Linked DNA regions of Sagittula stellata E-37. Each later gene encodes a partner of the first gene's protein in a complex. Links are inferred from orthologs where the notes say so. Each region holds a gene or a part of one and is shown on either strand. Other genes may lie near its edges.

Region 1 (3,508 bases):
GGGCGGACATGCGGCGTCTCCTGTCAAGATCGCGGCACTGTTAGCGCGGCGCAGGTACGGGCGCAACGGCCCGTAGGGCGGGGCTGCGCGCCGCCTTCGCCCTCAATGCTTGCGGAACGTCAGGTAGTGCGGCACCCGGCCCTCGCGCAGGGCCTTCTGCTCGTACCGGGTGGAGTGCCAGTCGGACCACGGACGGCGCCAGTCCTCCGGCGCCTCGGCCTCCCACCGGAACCCGGCTTTCGGCACCTCGACCAGCGCCTGACGGACGTAGTCCGGGATGTCGGTGGCCACGCGGAACTCCGCCCCGGGTTTCAGGGCACGGTGCAGGGGCGCGAGGTGCTCCTGCGTAACGAACCGCCGCCGGTGATGCTTCTTCTTCGGCCAGGGATCGGGATACAGCAGGAACGCCTTGTCGAGCGACGCCTCCGGCAGCACGTCGAAGAGGTTGCGCACGTCGCCCGGATGGACCGAGACATTTTCGCACCCCGCGTCGCGCAGTTTGCCCAGAAGCATCGCCACCGCGTTCATGAACGGCTCGCAGCCGATGATCGCCACGTCCGGGTAGGTCTCCGCCTGGTGGACGAGGTGCTCGCCACCGCCAAACCCGATCTCCAGCCAGAGGGGCCGGTCGCCGAACCGCGCCTTCAGGTCCAGAGGGTCGCGGTCGGGGTTCACGTCCCAGTCGACCGGTCCCGGCGACAGGGCGGCCAGATCTTCCTCGATGTATTCCACCTGGCTGGGGCGCAGGGTCTTGCCCCGCACACGGCCATAGAAGTTGCGCCAGGGCGCATCGGGATGCTTGTTCGACGTGGTCATGGCCGGGGCGTGTAGCCTCGCCTCGCACAAAAGAAAAGGGCGCTCCACCTGGAACGCCCTCGGTTTCCCGTTCGTCGCGCGCAGGTGGCCGCCTCACACGGCCTTTGCCAACGCCTCCGCCAGGTCGGTCTTCTCCCACGAAAAGCCGCCATCCGCCTCAGGCGCGCGGCCGAAGTGGCCGTAGGCGGCGGTGCGCGCGTAGATCGGCTTGTTCAGGTCCAGGTGCGTGCGGATGCCGCGCGGGGTCAGGTCCATGACCTTCGGGATCGCCCGTTCGATCGCGGCGGCGTCGATCTCGCCTGTGCCATGGGTATCGACGTAGATCGACAGCGGCCGGGCCACGCCGATAGCATAGGACAACTGCACGGTGCAGCGTTCTGCCATGCCAGCCGCGACCACGTTCTTGGCAAGGTAGCGCGCGGCATAGGCGGCCGAGCGGTCCACCTTGGTCGGGTCCTTGCCGGAAAACGCGCCGCCGCCGTGCGGAGCCGCGCCACCGTAGGTGTCCACGATGATCTTGCGCCCGGTCAGACCCGCGTCTCCGTCCGGCCCGCCGATCACGAAGGTGCCCGTGGGGTTCACCCACCATTCCGTCTCGCCGGAAATCCAGCCTTCGGGCAGGATCTGGCGGATGTAAGGTTCGACGATGGCCCGGATGTCGTCGGAGGTCTGGCTCTCGCTCTCGTGCTGGGTCGACAGCACGATGGAGGTCACGCCGACCGGCTTGCCACCCTCGTAACGCACCGAAAGCTGCGATTTCGCGTCGGGGCGCAGGGTCGGCTCCGTGCCATCCTTGCGCACCTCGGCCAACCGCTTGAGGATCGCGTGGCTGAACAGGATCGGCGCAGGCATGAGAGCGTCGGTCTCGTTGGTGGCGTATCCGAACATGATGCCCTGGTCGCCGGCACCCTCGTCGCGGTTGCCGCCGCCGGTCACCCCCTGCGCGATATGCGCGGACTGCTCGTGCAGGACGTTGGTGATCTCCACCGTCTCGTGGTGGAACTTCTCCTGCTCATAGCCGATGTCCTTGATGCAGGCGCGGGCGATGTCGTCGATGCGCCCCATGTACTCCGCCAGCTTGGCCTGATCGGTCAGGCCGACTTCTCCGCCGATGACGACACGGTTGGTGGTGGCGAAGGTCTCGCAGGCGACGCGCGCCAGCGGATCTTCCGCGATGAACGCGTCGAGAACGGCATCCGAGATCCGGTCACAGACCTTGTCGGGATGCCCTTCCGAGACGGACTCGGACGTAAAAACGTAACTCTGTCGGGACATGGGGGGTGCTCCATTCGGGTTTCTCCGTCACGCCAGGAAGCCGTTGTGACGGGGTTTGTTGGGCCATTTTCCAGACCTCGGTTCGGCCTACGCTCCGCAGGGGAACGGGTCAATCGTTTTCTCTGCGCAATGCGATGCGATGGTGTCGCATCAGAAGGCCCGCGAAAAGCAGAAGCATCACAAGCATCGGCAGGTCCCCCGTCCGGCTGTAGAGCGTGCCCCGCAGCGGCGGCGGCAGCGGCGCGTCCAAATACCCCGCCTCGTTCAGCGGCAGCGCCGCCAGCACCCGGCCCGCGCCGTCGATCACCGCCGAAACGCCGGTGTTGGCGGCCCGCAGCATCGGCAGACCCTGCTCGATGGCCCTGATCCGCGCCTGTTCAAGATGCTGGTACGGGCCGGAGAAGGCGCCGAACCACGCATCGTTTGTGATCTGCATCAGCATGTCGGGCCGTCCCGGCGCGCGGTACACGTCCTGCGGAAACACCGCCTCGTAGCAGATCAGCGGCAGTGCGACACCGAGCGGCCCCAGATCCAGAAGCTCCGGCCCGGGTCCGGGGCTGTAACCGCCCTCTGCCCGCGCGGCCAGTCCGGCGATGTTCCAGCGGGCAAAGACCGCTTTGGCCGGCATGTACTCTCCGAACGGCACGAGGTGGTACTTGTCATACACCTGCCGCACGTCGCCGTCCGGTCCCATCAGAACCAGAGAGTTGTACCAGTTGCCGAAGTTCTCGCGCTGAAGCCCGACGACCACCTGCGCCGCCCCAGCGGCAAGGCTGATCTCGCCCAGCTCGTTGGCCGAACGGTGCAACAGCGTCGGCAGCGCCGTCTCCGGCCAGATCACGAGGTCCGGCCTGCTGTCGCCGTCCTGCATCGGCGCCGAGGTGAAGTCGACCTGACGGCGGTAATAGATCGGCACCATGTCCCGCCGCCATTTCAGGTGCTGCGGTGCGTTGGGCTGGATCAACCGCACGACCGGCCGGCCTTCAAGATCCTGCAGCGGCGGGAGCAGCGCCTGTCCGCCGCCGAACAGCGCCAGCAGTGCGGTCACCCCAAGCACCGGCGGCAACAGCCGCATCCCGCGCCGGGGCGCCTCCGCCGCATAGAGTGCGGCGGTCGCAAAGGTCAGGAAGGTCAGCCCGTGCGGCCCGATCAGCGACACCCACTGGATCGGTGCCACCGGCAGCCAGAGATACCCCACCAGGCCCCACGGAAAACCGGTCAGCACATAGGCGCGTGCCAGCTCTGCGGCGGTCCACGTGACCACCAGCGCAGGCAGCACCCGGTGCCGCGCATGGCCGGCGCCCCAGAACGCCAACGCCCAGAACAACGCCAGCCCACCCGCGAGGCCGAGCAATCCGAAGGGCGCCATCCATCCGGTGGCGGCGGCATCGACCATGAAAGGCTCGACGATCCAGCT
Region 2 (6,396 bases), 3.4 Mb from region 1 along the record:
GCGGACACGTTCGCCCGGCACCTCGTGCAAAAGGAGTTCCGTCAGCCCCGGCGCCACGCCCGGCCGGAACTGCGTCCTGCGTGTGTCGATGACTTTCTGTTCGGTGTCCTCCTTGTCGAACTGACACAGTTTCACAAGGATCGTCGCACCTTCGGGACCGATCCGTGGTGTGTGCCGCGTCCCGATGGGATTGCGCACGTAGGTGCCCGCCGGATAGTCGCCGAACTCGTCCGAGAACACGCCCTCCAGCACGAGGTATTCCTCTCCGCCGCCGTGCGTGTGAGGGTCGAATGCGCTGTTCGGGGCGAAGCGCACGATGGTGGTTGCGCGCGCGACCTCTTCGCCGATCCGGTCCAGCATCATCCGGTCCACACCGCTCGCCGGGGACGAGCGCCATTCGTAGTCCTGTGGACGCACCACCTCGTCCTGCGTGAAGTCCGCTCTCACCCGCATCGGAAGCCCTCCCTTTCCGCACTCAAGGATAGCCTGTCCTGCTGGCGAAAAAAGCCCCGTCTGCAGGGCAGACGGGGCAAGTCAGTGCCTGTGGCAGCCCACAGTGCACCGGCGGTGTTCTTGAATTCTCGGGACCCCTCAGGGGTGTCTTACATCTCCGACCGGATCTGCTGACGCAGAACGTCGATCGGCACCGTCTTGCCGTCGCGACGGAAGTGCCAGTAGGTCCAGCCGTTGCAGGACGGCGCGCCTTCCAGCTTTGCGCCGACCTGGTGGATGGAACCGGTGACACCGTCGCCCACCAGCGTGCCGTCGGCGCGCACCTTGGCCATCTGGCCGCGGCCGTTGATCAACATCTCGCCGGGGCGCAGCATGCCGCGTTCGACCAGCTGCCCGAAGGGCACGCGCGGTTCTGCCCGCTTGGAGGTGCTGACCTCAAGCGCGCCCTTGTCGAAGGCCCGCACGTCGCCCAGCCGCTTCAGCGCAACCTCGCGGTAGGCCGCTTCGCGTTCGATCCCGATCCAGTCGCGGCCCAGCATCTTGGCCACGGCGCCTGTCGTGCCAGTCCCGAAGAACGGGTCCAGCACAACGTCGCCCGGGTTCGTCGATCCGACGATGACACGGTGCAGCAGCGATTGAGGTTTCTGCGTCGGATGGGCCTTGTCACCGTTGGCGTCCTTCAGGCGCTCGCCGCCGTTGCAGATCGGCAGAACCCAGTCAGAGCGCATCTGGATGCCCTCGTTCAGGGATTTCAGCGCCTCGTAGTTGAAGGTGTACTTCGCCCCTTCCGACTTCGACGCCCAGATCATCGTCTCATGCGCATTGGTGAACCGCTTGCCACGGAAATTCGGCATCGGATTGGCCTTGCGCCAGATCACATCGTTCAGGATCCAGAAGCCTGCGTCCTGCAACGCGGCGCCAACCCGGAAGATGTTGTGATAAGAACCGATCACCCAGATCGCCCCGTCAGGCTTGAGCAATCGGCGCGCCGCACGCAGCCAGTCTTGGGTAAAGGCGTCATAGGCGGCGAAGTTGCTGAATTGGTCCCAATGGTCGTCGACCGCATCCACGCGGGAGTTGTCGGGACGGTGCAGCTCCCCCTTGAGCTGCAGGTTGTAAGGAGGATCGGCAAAGATCAGATCGACCGAAGCCTCAGGCAGACTGTTCATCACCTGGATACAGTCGCCATCCAATATCTGATTGATCGGGAGCGCGGCTGCGCTCTTCGCACGTGTCATCGTTGTCATTCTCTGCCTCTGTCCCCGGCGTGTTGTCACGCTCAGTCGTTGGTGTCGAATCTGAGTCGAAACCGATTCGCGGTCAATTTATTTATTGAATCAGTGGGTTGCAGATTTAGCTTGTCACAAGATATCGCGCACCGGCTTGAACGAACGTCTATGGAATGGCGTCGCCCCAAGATTTCGAAGGGCAGATTTGTGACACTTCGTCGGGTATCCGGCGTTCGTTTCCCATCCATAACCCGGGTACTGTGTCGCGGCCCTTTTCATGACATCATCGCGCCAGATTTTGGCCACAATTGAGGCCGCGGCGATGCTCGGGCTGCGCCCGTCGCCGCCCACGATACACGTCGCGTCACATGAAATACCGCCCGGTGCGCGGTTGCCGTCGACCAGAAGATGGTCCGGCGGCTTCGGCAGCCCTTCGACGGCCCGCCGCATTGCCAGAAGACTGGCTTGCAGGATGTTCGTCTCGTCGATCTCTTCGACGGAGGCCTGGCCGATTGACACCTCAGCGCTTTGCCACAAGAGCGGAGCCAGGAACTCCCGCCGCTTGATGGTCAGCTTTTTCGAGTCGTTCAGCCCGTCCGGGATCGATGCCCGGTTCAGCACCACCGCCGCCGCCACGACCGGCCCTGCCAGAGGCCCGCGCCCCACCTCGTCGACGCCAGCCACCCGATTCACACCCTGCGCCCAAAGCGCCTCTTCGAATCTCATTTCCATGGCGGGTTCAAAGCGCATGACGGGCGTTGCGGCAAGCGCCTCGATCCACGGCAGTCCCAACGAAACACGGACACCGCGACGTCAGGCAGGACAATTGCGGCTTCAACTAGGACCCGGGATTTCCTATCAAGTGGCACCCAGGCCAACGGAGTCCAGACGATGACCCTGCTGTTTGTGTACGGCACCTTGACCACGACCGCGGACCATCCAATGGGCGCGCTCTTGCGCCGCCATGCGTCCTCTCTCGGCCAAGGCACGATCCGTGCCAGGCTTTACCTGATCGACGACCCGGACGACCCCGGGCAAAACGCCTATCCCGGCGCCCTGCCCTCGCCCGATCCGGACGATCGGGTGCATGGCGAATTGCATCGCGTCCACGACCCGGATGCCGTGTTCGGTTCGCTGGACGATTTCGAGGGCTGCTCTCCGGACTGGCCCGAGCCGCACGAATACCTGCGGCGTACCATCGAGGTCATCCTGCACGATGGCACACGCCACGACGCCGAATGCTATCTGTACACTTGGGATGTCAGCACCGCGCAGCCGCTCCCCGAGGGCCGCTTTTCGGACGTTGCCCCCGACGTGCGCTGACCGTCAGACGACGGCAGAGATCAGCGACAGCACGGCGACCTCGGCATTCACGCCCCGCGCGGAGATCCAGATGTCCAGACGCGCCTGTTCCTCCGTGGAAAGCTGCAGGAGGATCGGACGGGCCGTGCCGGGGTTCACATCGACTTCCCAGCCGACCTCGCCGTCCAAAGCGCGGCGCAGGGCCTGTCGTGCAAGATAAGCGAGAGGAAGGAACTGACCGGAGGTCGAAACCAGACGCTTTCGGAGATCGTCCGGTAGACGCAGCTCCATGGCTTTCCTGCTGTCCCGACGACTCATGAGCGCGTCCCATCCAGTGCTGACGCAGGATAGCCATCGGGCATCGTTTCCGCGAGCGGAATTCCGGCATGGCTCGACACGCTCGGAATTTCAAGGAGCTCATCGGGACGCCTGCCAGGGCGACCAAGGCCAAACGACCGCATCCCTGCGACCAGATCCGCTACAAAGAAAAGGGCCGGTGAAACACCGGCCCTTCCGTGATTTGATCTGCGGCGGGCAGATTACATCATGCCGCCCATGCCGCCCATGTCGGGCATGCCACCGCCGGCGCCTGCGCCTTCTTTCTGCGGCTTGTCCGCGACCATCGCTTCCGTGGTGATCAGCAGGCCTGCGATCGAGGCTGCATCTTCCAGAGCGGTGCGGACGACTTTGGCCGGGTCGATGACGCCGAACTTGAACATGTCGCCGTATTCGTCGGTCTGCGCGTTGTAGCCGAACTTGAGGTCGGTGGATTCACGCACCTTGCCGGCGACGACGGACCCGTCGACACCCGCGTTCTGCGCGATCTGACGCAGCGGCGATTCCAGTGCGATACGCACGATGGAGATGCCGCGGTTCTGGTCGGCGTTCTGACCTTCCAGACCGTCCAGAGCCTTCGCACCCTGCACCAGCGCCACGCCGCCACCGACGACAACGCCTTCCTGCACGGCTGCGCGGGTTGCGTTCAGAGCGTCGTCCACGCGGTCCTTGCGCTCTTTCACTTCGACTTCGGTCATGCCGCCGACGCGGATGACAGCCACACCGCCTGCCAGCTTGGCAACGCGTTCCTGCAGCTTCTCACGGTCGTAGTCGGAGGTGGTTTCCTCGATCTGGGTACGGATCTGGGAAACGCGCGCTTCGATCTCTGCCTTCTCACCGTGGCCGTCGACGATGGTCGTCTCGTCCTTGGTGATGTTGACGGTCTTGGCGGTGCCGAGCATGTCCATGGTGACATTCTCAAGCTTCATGCCGAGATCTTCCGAGATCACCTGGCCGCCGGTCAGGATCGCGATGTCCTGCAGCATGGCCTTGCGGCGGTCGCCGAAGCCCGGTGCCTTGACGGCTGCGATCTTGAGGCCGCCGCGCAGCTTGTTGACCACGAGGGTCGCCAGCGCTTCGCCTTCGACGTCTTCCGCGATGATCAGCAGCGGCTTCTGCGACTGGATCACCTGCTCGAGCAGCGGCACGAGCGGCTGCAGCGACGAGAGCTTCTTCTCGTGCAGCAGGATCATGCAGTCGTCGAGCTCTGCAATCATCTTGTCGGCGTTGGTCACGAAGTACGGCGACAGGTAGCCGCGGTCGAACTGCATGCCTTCGACGACGTCGGTCTCGGTTTCGAGGCCTTTGTTCTCTTCGACGGTGATGACACCCTCGTTGCCGACCTTCTGCATCGCGTCTGCGATCTGACGGCCGATCTCGGCTTCACCGTTGGCGGAGATGGTGCCGACCTGTGCGACTTCGTCGGAGTTCTCGACGGTGCGGGCAGCGTTCTTGATGTGCTCGACGACCTTGGCGGTTGCCATGTCGATGCCGCGCTTCAGATCCATCGGGTTCATGCCGGCCGCAACGGCCTTCATGCCTTCACGGACGATGGACTGTGCCAGAACGGTCGCAGTGGTGGTGCCGTCACCGGCTTCGTCGTTGGTGCGGGAAGCGACTTCCTTCACCATCTGCGCGCCCATGTTCTCGAACTTGTCTTCCAGTTCGATTTCCTTCGCCACGGACACACCGTCCTTGGTGATGCGCGGCGCGCCGAAGGATTTGTCCAGAACCACGTTCCGGCCTTTCGGGCCAAGCGTCACCTTCACGGCGTCGGCGAGGATGTTGACGCCGTTCAGCATGCGCGTGCGGGCGTCGGTGTTGAATTTCACGTCTTTTGCGGACATTCGAAAGTCTCCTGTTTCAGAAGTTGTCGTTGGAAATCAGAACCGGCGCTCAGGCTGCCTTGGCAGCCGCGTCATCGGTGATGATGCCCAGGATGTCGCTTTCCTTCATGATCAGCAGCTCTTCGCCGCCGACGTTGACTTCGGTGCCCGACCACTTGCCGAAGAGGACCTTGTCACCCTCTTTGACGGCCATATCGATCAGCTCGCCGCTGTCCTTGCGTGCACCTTCGCCACACGCGACAACCACGCCCTCTGCCGGCTTTTCCTTGGCGCTATCGGGGATGATCAGGCCACCAGCAGTCTTTTCGTCCGATTCTACGCGACGAACCAGCACGCGGTCATGAAGCGGTTTGAATGCCATCTTCGAGTCTCCTAGCTCAAAGTTACAACCTTGGCCCCTCGTCTTCGAGCGGGCCGTTAGCACTCAAGTGGAGAGAGTGCTAACGGCGCTGAGGTAAGGAACGAGCCGAGTCGTGTCAACATGAGGCGATGAGAATTTTTGCGCGATCTTTGCGCTGCGGGGCCAAGGTTTCATGCACAGCATACATAAGCAGGACAGGGCCGAACCCAAGCCCCCCCGGGACGGATCACCGCACGGCCTGTCAGCCGCGTGTGACGCGCACGGTCTGCTCGACCAGCTCCGCAGGGGCCTGCGATCCGAGAAACGCGATGTCATAGGCGTCCCGGCCGACGGCCACGACGGCCAGGGCATCCGCAGTGCACATACCCGTGGGATCGACGAGATGCCACGCCCCATCGAGCCAGACCTGTCCAACCGCGTGAAAGTCTTGGGGGGTCACGTCCGGACCATATACGGCCACGCAGCGGGCCGGGATCTCGGCGGCACGGACCATCGTGCAGAACAGATGCGCATAGTCGCGGCACACACCCTGCCGGCCGGCGAAGGTCTCCAGCACATTTGTGTCCGCGTCCGAGCTGCCAGGAACGTAGTCCAGCTCGTCCTCGATCCAGTCCCGGATCGCCGCGACCTTGGCGCCCCCCTCCAGATGACCGAACCGCTTGCCGACGAAAGCCGTGAACTTGTCCGACTGGCAATAGCGGGAGGGCCGCAGGTAGGGCGCGGGCTCTGCCGGAATCTCCGGCAGCGGCGCGGTCTTCAAGGTGCCAAGCATCGGTGCGGGCCGCGTGATCTCCAGCGTCGCCCTGTAGTCCAGCTTCAGGGCTTCGCCGGGTATGCGGGCCCAGATCCTGTGACCGATGCCGGCATC

Evidence for each region. Proteins that work in one complex are often made in the same cells at the same time.
Region 2: the proteins of metK (region 1) and groL are in contact, whole or in part, in a cryo-EM structure (PDB 8P4O), measured with the Escherichia coli proteins. The link is inferred for Sagittula stellata E-37 from one-to-one orthologs.

The regions. Positions count from the first base shown.
Region 1 is NZ_CP155729.1:4,165,360-4,168,867, forward strand. The notes cover bases 1-2,808. They hold metK (methionine adenosyltransferase), read right to left. Parts: upstream 2,092-2,808; coding sequence 910-2,091; downstream 1-909. Other genes in these bases: aroA (3-phosphoshikimate 1-carboxyvinyltransferase), read right to left, coding at 1-10; trmB (tRNA (guanine(46)-N(7))-methyltransferase TrmB), read right to left, coding at 103-816; lnt (apolipoprotein N-acyltransferase), read right to left, coding at 2,201-2,808. Also shown: more of lnt, read right to left, coding at 2,809-3,508. UniProt on the Escherichia coli protein: Catalyzes the formation of S-adenosylmethionine (AdoMet) from methionine and ATP.
Region 2 is NZ_CP155729.1:791,554-797,949, reverse strand. The notes cover bases 2,846-5,780. They hold groL (chaperonin GroEL), read right to left. Parts: upstream 5,168-5,780; coding sequence 3,524-5,167; downstream 2,846-3,523. Other genes in these bases: ABFK29_RS03610 (transglutaminase-like domain-containing protein), read right to left, coding at 5,770-5,780; ABFK29_RS03615 (co-chaperone GroES), read right to left, coding at 5,217-5,528; ABFK29_RS03625 (hypothetical protein), read right to left, coding at 3,009-3,275; ABFK29_RS03630 (gamma-glutamylcyclotransferase family protein), read left to right, coding at 2,846-3,005. Outside these bases: ABFK29_RS03645 (cupin domain-containing protein), read right to left, coding at 1-453; ABFK29_RS03640 (site-specific DNA-methyltransferase), read right to left, coding at 603-1,700; ABFK29_RS03635 (ribonuclease HII), read right to left, coding at 1,815-2,432; more of ABFK29_RS03630, read left to right, coding at 2,574-2,845; more of ABFK29_RS03610, read right to left, coding at 5,781-6,396.